DNA from 3 places in the Streptococcus pyogenes genome. Region 3 is predicted to be linked to each of the others. Evidence: predicted binding sites of a transcription regulator. Region 3 holds the regulator's gene; each other region holds the start of a gene.
What was found. The regulator CtsR, encoded in region 3, represses protease genes until heat stress. The targets are predictions, from matches to a motif close to TTGGTCAAAAAAGGTCAAANA.
Positions count from the first base shown of each region.

Region 1: B6D67_RS06830 (ATP-dependent Clp protease ATP-binding subunit) is a predicted target of CtsR. The motif match lies at 1,416-1,436, and genes of this name have one in related genera.
Region 2: B6D67_RS01845 (ATP-dependent Clp protease proteolytic subunit) is a predicted target of CtsR. The motif match lies at 1,697-1,717, and genes of this name have one in related genera.

Region 1 covers NZ_LN831034.1:1,270,917-1,274,204, reverse strand. Annotated here, with positions in the region: gene B6D67_RS06830 (ATP-dependent Clp protease ATP-binding subunit) at 1-1,377, opposite strand, end outside; gene B6D67_RS06825 (YkuJ family protein) at 1,675-1,905, shown strand; gene B6D67_RS06820 (amino acid ABC transporter permease) at 2,032-2,718, shown strand; gene B6D67_RS06815 (amino acid ABC transporter ATP-binding protein) at 2,718-3,288, shown strand, end outside.
Region 2 covers NZ_LN831034.1:333,366-336,653, forward strand. Annotated here, with positions in the region: gene B6D67_RS01830 (putative polysaccharide biosynthesis protein) at 1-798, shown strand, start outside; gene upp (uracil phosphoribosyltransferase) at 966-1,595, shown strand; gene B6D67_RS01845 (ATP-dependent Clp protease proteolytic subunit) at 1,819-2,409, shown strand; gene B6D67_RS01850 (YlbG family protein) at 2,901-3,176, shown strand.
Region 3 covers NZ_LN831034.1:1,801,527-1,804,814, reverse strand. Annotated here, with positions in the region: gene ahpC (alkyl hydroperoxide reductase subunit C) at 1-24, opposite strand, end outside; tRNA gene B6D67_RS09520 (tRNA-Cys) at 430-500, shown strand; gene B6D67_RS09515 (cold-shock protein) at 1,020-1,223, shown strand; gene B6D67_RS09510 (CtsR family transcriptional regulator) at 1,419-1,880, shown strand; gene B6D67_RS09505 (ATP-dependent Clp protease ATP-binding subunit) at 1,880-3,288, shown strand, end outside.

The DNA of each region.
Region 1 (3,288 bases), 530 kb from region 3:
CACGTGTGCTTTCAGATCATTGGCTAAGTTTACGAGTTGAGACTGTTCCTTTTCTTTTAAGTCCCCAACTGGAATATTAGTTTTTTGCTCTACAATAGCTTCAATGGTTTTTTCAGTAATGATGGGAATATCTTGCTCATCGACTTTTTGAGCCTGCATTTCTTTGTATTTTGTAATTTGATCGCGGAAATAAGCTGCGCGTTCATAGTCTTCGTCTCGAGTAGCTTGCGCCTTGAGATTCTCAGCTTCAATAAGACGTTTGTCAATTTCTTTAGGATCAACAAAGTTGAGGGTTAGATTCATTTTGGAACCAGCTTCGTCCAGAAGGTCAATAGCCTTATCAGGAAGAAAACGGTCTTGAATATAGCGGTTAGATAAATGAGCGGCAGCTTCAATAGCGGCTGGGCTATATTTGACATGATGATAGTCTTCGTATTTCGGTTGGATACCTTTTAAAATCGTGATGGTTTCCTCAACAGAAGGTTCATCAACTTTAACGGGTTGCATACGTCGTTCTAAGGCAGCGTCTTTTTCAATAATACGGTATTCATTTAATGTAGTAGCACCAACGAGTTGCAACTCACCACGGGCCAAGGCTGGTTTTAAAATATTACCAGCATCCATATTGCCGTCTCCTGCAGAACCAGCACCGACAATCTCATGAATTTCATCAATAAAGAGAATCACATCCTTGCGATTGCGAATTTCTTCCATTAATTTTTGCATGCGCTCTTCAAACTGACCACGGATACCTGTTCCCTGAACGAGGCTAACCACATCAAGACGAATCACTTGCTTGCCTTGGAGTTTTTGAGGAACAGTACCATCAATAATTTTTTGAGCCAAACCTTCTACAACAGCAGTTTTACCAACTCCAGGCTCACCAATTAGCACAGGATTATTTTTAGTACGGCGGTTGAGGATCTCGATAACGCGTGTAATCTCTTCGTCACGACCAATAACAGGATCAATATTACCATTTCTTGCAATATCTGTGACATTAATCCCAAACTCTTCTAACAAGCCCTTTGCTTGCTGATTTGGTGTTTGTGGCTGAGCAGGTCGTTGTCCGTTGTAGTTACCACCATAGCGTCCTCCGCCATTTCCATTTTGCCCTGCCTGAGTAGGTGGGGTATTTGGAAGATTACCAAAAGCTCTAAAATTATTCAAATCACCAAAAAAGTCATCAAAGAAAGGACTTGTGGATCTATCTTGTGCTCTATATCCTGGGGTTAGGCCATTTAAAATAGAATTGGCAGGATCGGATTTCATGATTTGATAACAATTTTGACAGAGATCAACCTGTCTTTGTTTTCCATTAACACTTGTATAAAGATGAATAGTAGATTCGTTTAAATTACAATTTTGACACAGCATAATATACCTCCGAGGGTTTATCTAAAAGTCAAAGTCATTTAGTCAAAAATGGTCAAACTTTATATTCATATTATAGCACCACGGCTTGGGAAATCAAGTAAAAAGTTTATCGCTTTAGCGTTAGCTTTTAGAGAGTAACATGACAGAGTAACTTTATTAAGTTTCCAATGAGCAAATGTTTAAAATCATTGAAAAGAGTAAAAAAAGTAAAATATCAATAAATATATTACTTTCCTTGTTAGTTTCCCTTGTTTTGTGTTAAAATAAGAGGGATAAAAAACGAATAGGAGAAACGAAATGGAATCACATTTGGTGAGAATCATCAATCGTTTGGAGTTGATGGTGACAGATGGCGGTAATCTCAAGCGAAATTTTGAACGCGATGGTGTTGTTGTTGCAGAAGTTGCCTTTTCAAATGATCCTGAAAATGGACCTGTTTTCACATTGCGTGATGTTGAAGCGCGTGAGTCATATTCCTTTGATAGCATTGACTTGATTGCAATGGAAATCTACGATTTATTATATTAAGCTTGACATAGTAAAGAGACTTGCCTGAGGCAGGTTTTTTTATTGTCAAAAAGTATTGTATTAATATTCATCAGATGGTATAATTATCTTTATTGTAATGAACCTAGGACTTATGAGGAGATATAAATGGATTTGTCATTTTTGCCCAAATACTGGGCCTACTTTAACTACGGTGTACTTGTCACCATTATGATTTCAGTCAGCGTTGTCTTTTTTGGAACCCTTATTGGTGTCTTGGTAACCCTGATTAAGCGTAGTCATGTGAAGCCGTTGACCTGGGTCGTTAATCTTTACGTTTGGATCTTTCGGGGAACACCTATGGTGGTTCAAATCATGATTGCCTTTGCTTGGATGCATTTTAACAATATGCCTACTATTGGTTTTGGGGTTTTAGACTTGGACTTTTCAAGACTACTTCCTGGAATTATTATCATTTCATTGAATAGCGGTGCTTATATTTCAGAAATTGTTAGAGCAGGTATTGAGGCTGTACCAAAAGGGCAATTAGAAGCAGCTTATTCACTAGGTATTCGTCCTCAAAATGCCATGCGTTATGTGATTTTGCCTCAGGCCTTTAAAAATATTTTGCCAGCCTTAGGAAATGAATTTATTACCATTATTAAGGATAGTGCTCTTTTACAAACCATTGGAGTGATGGAACTTTGGAATGGTGCCCAATCGGTGGTAACGGCTACTTATTCTCCAATTTCCCCTTTACTGGTGGCTGCTTTTTACTACTTAATGGTCACAACAGTGATGGCACAGTTATTGGCAGTCTTAGAACGTCACATGGCGCAAGGAGGTAATCATTGATGACTGAGGCTATTATTTCAATTAAAGACTTGCACAAGTATTATGGGCACAATGAAGTGCTTAAGGGAATTGATTTAGACATTATGCCAGGAGAGGTTGTGGTGATTATTGGCCCTTCTGGTTCTGGAAAATCGACCTTACTTCGAACCATGAATCTTTTGGAAGTACCAACTAAGGGACAGATTAGGTTTGAGGGGATTGATATTACCGATAAGAAGAATGATATTTTCAGCATGCGTGAAAAAATGGGAATGGTTTTCCAGCAGTTTAACCTCTTTCCCAATATGACTATTTTAGAAAATATCACTTTATCGCCAATCAAAACTAAGGGAATGGCTAAAGCAGAGGCTGACAAAACAGCCTTGAGCTTGTTGGACAAAGTTGGATTATCAGAAAAAGCCAAGGCTTATCCTGCTAGTCTTTCTGGTGGGCAACAGCAGCGGATTGCGATTGCGCGTGGACTGGCTATGGATCCAGATGTTTTACTCTTTGATGAACCAACTTCAGCTCTAGACCCAGAAATGGTGGGTGAGGTCTTGGCTGTCATGCAAGATTTGGCTAAATCTGGGA
Region 2 (3,288 bases), 450 kb from region 3:
TTTACAGATTATAGCCGTTCTCAATTGCTTGTTTTATTTGGTTACTTTAACGCAAACCCAGCCAAAATTACAATGGTCTTAATTGCAGTAGCAGCATCTATTGGTGGTGTAGGTATTGCCTTGTTAACTGAAAATTATGTCAAAAAAGACATGAAAGCAGCTGCTCGTTTAATCATTAACAACATTGAAATGTTAGTGATGTTTTTGTTACCTGCTCTTACTGGGGCAATTATTTTAGCAAGACCTCTATATTCTGTTTTTTACGGAGCTAGCGAGGAGCGTGCCATTCACCTCTTTGTGGCGGTTCTCTTTCAAACCTTGCTACTGGCGCTTTACACCCTCTTTTCACCGATGCTTCAAGCTCTTTTTGAAAATCGAAAAGCGATTTACTACTTTGCCTATGGTATCTTGATTAAGTTAGTTTTACAGATACCGCTTATTTATTTGCTACATGCTTATGGTCCTTTACTAGCGACGACGATTGCTTTAGTGGTGCCGATTTATTTGATGTATCGACGCCTATATCAGGTTACTCATTTTAACCGCAAACTGTTGCAAAAACGTTTATTATTAACCTTAATTGAAACCTTATTAATGGGACTGGTCGTGTTTGTGGCCAACTGGCTATTGGGCTATGCCTTTAAACCGACAGGCCGCTTGACCAGCCTTCTTTACCTCCTCATTATTGGTGGCTTGGGAATGACGGTTTACACGGCACTCACCTTGCTGACGCATCAACTGGATAAATTAATTGGTAGCAAAGCTAGTCGCCTTCGTCAGAAATTAGGCTGGCATTAATATAATGACACCAAGAACGATTTCGTGAGTGCTTATCGAAATCGTTTTTTTCTTAATGATCTCGCTTAGTAAAGGTAGCTGATAAAAAATCAGGATTTCCCAAGCAAACTACTGATATTTTTGGTATAATGATAAAAGTGTAAAAAAATAGAAGGAAGTATATCAACATGGGAAAATGTCAAGTTATTTCGCATCCGCTTATCCAACACAAACTTTCAATCTTACGTCGTCAAACCACATCAACTAAAGATTTTCGTGAGTTGGTTAATGAAATTGCGATGCTGATGGGATATGAAGTGTCACGCGACCTTCCCTTAGAAGATGTCGACATCCAAACGCCAGTCTCAAAAACGGTCCAAAAACAGTTAGCTGGTAAAAAATTAGCTATTGTTCCGATTCTTCGTGCTGGTATTGGGATGGTTGATGGCTTGTTAAGTTTGGTACCAGCTGCAAAAGTTGGCCATATCGGCATGTACCGTAATGAAGAAACCCTTGAACCTGTTGAATACCTCGTTAAACTACCAGAAGATATTAACCAACGACAAATTTTCCTTGTTGATCCAATGTTGGCAACAGGTGGCTCGGCTATCTTAGCAGTGGATTCGTTGAAAAAACGTGGCGCAGCAAATATTAAGTTTGTCTGTTTAGTTGCAGCACCAGAAGGGGTGAAAAAACTTCAAGAAGCTCATCCAGATATTGATATCTTCACAGCAGCACTTGATGATCATTTAAATGAACATGGCTATATCGTGCCAGGATTGGGCGATGCTGGTGATCGTTTATTTGGGACAAAATAAAAGAGACAACCATCAAATAGTAGCCTTTTTAGGCCAATCGTTCTTGATTTTGTTTAAAAAATCAGAGAGATTTCTCTTCTTTAAAGGAAAAGCAAGTTTATGATTTGACCTTTATTGACCAAAATATTATAATAAAGACAATCAGTAAAAAAGAGATGACCTAGTGGGTTGCCGTCTCTCAAAATGACGCTACTAAAAACCCTTGTAGATTGGAGAATGTATTATGATTCCTGTTGTTATTGAACAAACTAGCCGTGGAGAACGTTCTTATGACATTTATTCACGTTTATTAAAAGACCGTATTATCATGTTAACAGGGCCTGTCGAAGACAACATGGCCAACTCTGTCATAGCGCAGCTCTTATTCCTTGACGCGCAAGACAACACTAAAGATATCTACCTATATGTCAACACACCAGGTGGCTCTGTCTCAGCAGGCTTGGCTATTGTCGATACCATGAACTTTATCAAGGCCGATGTGCAAACTATTGTCATGGGTATGGCAGCTTCTATGGGGACAGTCATTGCTTCATCAGGAACAAAAGGCAAACGCTTTATGTTACCAAATGCAGAGTATATGATCCACCAGCCAATGGGTGGTACAGGTGGTGGCACGCAACAAACGGATATGGCTATCGCAGCAGAACATCTCTTAAAAACACGTCACCGTTTAGAAAAAATCTTAGCGCAAAATGCTGGAAAAACGATTAAACAAATCCATAAAGATGCTGAGCGTGATTATTGGATGAGTGCTGAAGAAACCTTGGCTTACGGTTTCATTGATGAAATCATGGAAAACAACGAACTAAAATAAAGAGGATCTCTGCAAAAGTATTCTAGAAACTTCTAGGATGCTTTTTCTCTTAGAAAGGAAAATAATGATACAGCCTACTGCATTAAAACAGCTTCAAGAGTTAAAACGTCAGTTCAGATCCCTTTGCAACCAATTATGAGATAGTTTGAGGATGATCCTTAGCAGCTGTGTGCAAGAAGTTATGACGATTTCATAAAGGATGACCTAGCCAGTCTTTCTTCGTCTCTTTTACTTAAAGTGTGGTATAATCAGATTATGCTAGCCAAAACTAAAAAAGGCATTGCCATTAAAGGTGTTGTAGATCGGCTTATCCTAGATCTCATAACAATGCTGTAGTACCACCCTTACCTTGCTACTAAAGGCGCTGTTGAAGCACAAATTGACTTGCAAAGGATCTTGACTGATAATATGTCCGGTGGAATCGCCAAAGCAGCAAAAAGACCAAGACCCTTATTTGGTCTCTACCAAAATATAATAGAAAAGGATTTAGAATGTTTCAAAAACAAGAACGTATTGGACTCGTCGTTTACCTGTATTATAACCGAGATGCCAGAAAGTTATCAAAATTTGGTGATTTATATTACCATTCCAAGCGCTCTCGTTACCTCATTATTTATATTAATAAAAATGATTTAGACACAAAATTAGAAGAAATGAGACGTTTGAAATGTGTTAAAGACATTAGACCATCAGCTTTTGATGATATTGACCGCCAATTTGTAGGTAACCTTCATCGCGACGAAACAAACAACCATCAAAAGGGTTAACAACCCCCTAGTTACTGATTAGCGTTTCAGATTTAGTTAGCTTATTAAAGTAAGAAGGTTTTGACAGATGCTCACACTACTTCAAGACAATGAGACAACTAGAGCATTAGTG
Region 3 (3,288 bases):
AATTTCTTTTCCAATTAGAGACATATAGTTGTCCTCCTTTTTTATAGTTTTATACTTGTATTATAAAAGAACAACAAGATTATGTCTACTCAGAAACCCTTGATTTTACTGGGAAATCAGCGATTATTTTCTGACAATTAAGTTGTGAAATAAATCACATTAATTAAAATGATTCTAAATAAGCTGAAGATGCCGTTAAATCAAAGGTTAATTTAATTATAATCTACAGAAAATATAATTGTTATTAAAGCGTTTACAAAAAACTTTTTTGATTCCGTTAAGGCAACTTAATATTATGGTTACCTAATCGCTAATATTGTAACCTATTTTGGCATGAGATCAGGGAATGGCTGTTATATTAATTGGATATGTCTTGTGCAAATAGTGCTTGACGGATTTGTGGAATTAGGGTAAAATAATCTTTGTTGTGGCGGTATAGCCAAGTGGTAAGGCACGGCTCTGCAAAAGCTTGATCGTCGGTTCAAATCCGTCTACCGCCTTTTATATACAAAACAAGCCTTGATTAACTTCGTGAAAACGTTGTTAAATCAAGGTTTTTATTTTTTGCGGCAGGATAAAAAAAGAGAAAAAAAGAAATAAAGTCGGTCAAAAGTCGGTCAAATTTCCCGAAGATGTCTTTTAGAGCCTGATTATTAGGTATGAAAAATACTATGGCCAAAATTGGTAAACGATTGCAAATAAAGGTCAGAGTTCTTACCCCCTTAAACGATATGCGTTAAAAGTTAGTTGAACTGCCGTGCACCTTAACGATAGACACGGTGATGTGAGAGCGAGTAGAGTTGAATCTCTACTTGTTTACCTTACCATAGTCAGCTTTATAAAGTAACCACCCATTACAATGCAACTATATTCTTAATGTTTTTAAGCATGTTATTGACAAGTGTTATAAAATGTGTTACTCTTAGTGAGTAAATTAGTTTTTGAGTTAGTATTTGTGTTTCAACATCTTTATTTCTCTCTATTTTTACAAATGATTTTTAGAAAGGAAGTGGATGTATATGGCACAAGGTACAGTAAAATGGTTTAATGCTGAAAAAGGTTTTGGTTTTATTTCAACTGAAAACGGTCAAGATGTCTTTGCACATTTTTCAGCCATCCAAACTAATGGTTTTAAAACGTTAGAAGAAGGACAAAAAGTGGCATTTGACGTCGAAGAAGGTCAACGTGGACCTCAAGCAGTCAATATCACTAAATTGGCCTAATCTGGTTAAAGTAACTAAAGAGAAGCAGATGTTGGAAACAGCAACTGCTTTTTTGATTTCTACCAGTTACCTTTAATGATTAAGAGTTGCGTTTAAGGTCTTGTATTTGTTATAATAATAGTCAGTTTTAGTCAAAATGTATTGACGTGGTGCTACTAAGTTTTTAGAGTAGCCCGCAAGCAAAGGAGTGACAGCATGCCAACCAAAAATACTTCAGACAGCATTGAAGAGTATATTAAAGAATTATTAGCTAAGTCAGGAATAGCAGAAATTAAGCGGTCCATGCTAGCAGATTCGTTTCAAGTTGTCCCAAGTCAGATCAACTATGTCATTAAAACCCGTTTTACGGAGAGTCGAGGCTATGAAGTAGAGAGTAAACGAGGTGGTGGAGGCTATATTCGTATTGCCAAGGTTCATTTTTCAGACAAACACCATCTGATTGGCAATTTAATGGCAACTATTGAAGACTGTATCAGTGAGCAAGTTTTCACGGACTCGATACAATTGCTTTTTGACGAACACTTATTGACAGAGCGTGAGGGAAATATCATTTTGGCTGTGGCGTCTGATGATGTTTTAGGAACTGATGGTTCAACTATTCGTGCACGAATGCTCTATCGCTTATTGCAACGAATTGACAGAAAGGGAAGCAATTAATGATTATGTATTCAACGAAGATGCAAGACATTTTTAGACAGGCGCAGTTCCAAGCTGCTCGCTTTGATAGCCATTGCCTGGAAACTTGGCATGTTTTGTTAGCTATGGTAGCTGTAGATAATTCTTTAGCAAATATGATTTTAAGTGAATATGATGCCCAAGTCGCCATAGAAGAATATGAAGCTGCAGCTATTTTAGCCATGGGCAAAACCCCTAAAGAACAGTTGTCTCGTGTAGACTTCAGACCTCAATCTAAAACTTTGACTAACTTGTTAGCTTTTGCGCAGGCTATTAGCCAAATCACTAGGGATCAAGAAGTCGGCTCTGAGCATGTCTTATTTGCTATTTTATTGAATCCAGATATTATGGCGAGTCGTTTGTTAGAAATAGCTGGCTATCAGATAAAAGATAACGGCAATGGGCAGCCGCGATTAGCTGACTTGCGAAAAGCAATAGAACGTCATGCAGGTTACAGTAAGGAAATGATCAAGGCTATTCACGAACTACGTAAGCCTAAAAAAACGAAAACACAAGGGACCTTTTCAGATATGATGAAGCCACCAAGTACAGCTGGTGAGTTGAGTGATTTCACAAGAGATTTGACTGAAATGGCAAGACAAGGTTTGTTAGAATCGGTGATTGGACGTGACCAAGAAGTATCTCGTATGATTCAGGTACTAAGTCGTAAAACGAAAAACAATCCTGTCTTGGTAGGTGATGCAGGTGTTGGTAAAACTGCGCTTGCTTATGGCCTTGCTCAACGGATTGCAAATGGCGCTATTCCTTATGAACTTAAGGAGATGCGTGTCCTAGAATTAGACATGATGAGTGTGGTAGCAGGAACCCGTTTTCGTGGGGATTTTGAAGAGCGCATGAATCAAATCATTGATGATATTGAAGCTGATGGTCAGATTATTCTTTTTGTTGATGAACTACATACTATTATGGGTTCTGGCAGTGGTATTGACAGTACACTTGATGCGGCTAACATTTTAAAACCAGCATTATCGCGCGGCACTCTTCATATGGTTGGAGCAACAACTCAAGAAGAATACCAAAAACATATTGAAAAAGATGCAGCTCTTTCGCGTCGTTTTGCTAAAATATTAATTGAAGAACCTAATACAGAAGATGCTTATCAGATTTTGATGGGCCTAAAATTATCTTATGAGACCTACCATAATGTCTCGATATCAAATGAGGCAGTTAAAACAGCTGTAAAAATGGCACACCGTTATTTAACCAGTAAAAATCTCCCTGATTCAGCTATCGATTTACTAGATGAAGCTAGTGCTGCTGTGCAAAACATGGTGAAAAAATCAGCACCTGAGACTTTAACACCAATAGACCAAGCTCTTATCAATGGTGATATGAAAAAAGTATCTCGCCTCTTAGCTAAAGAAGCAAA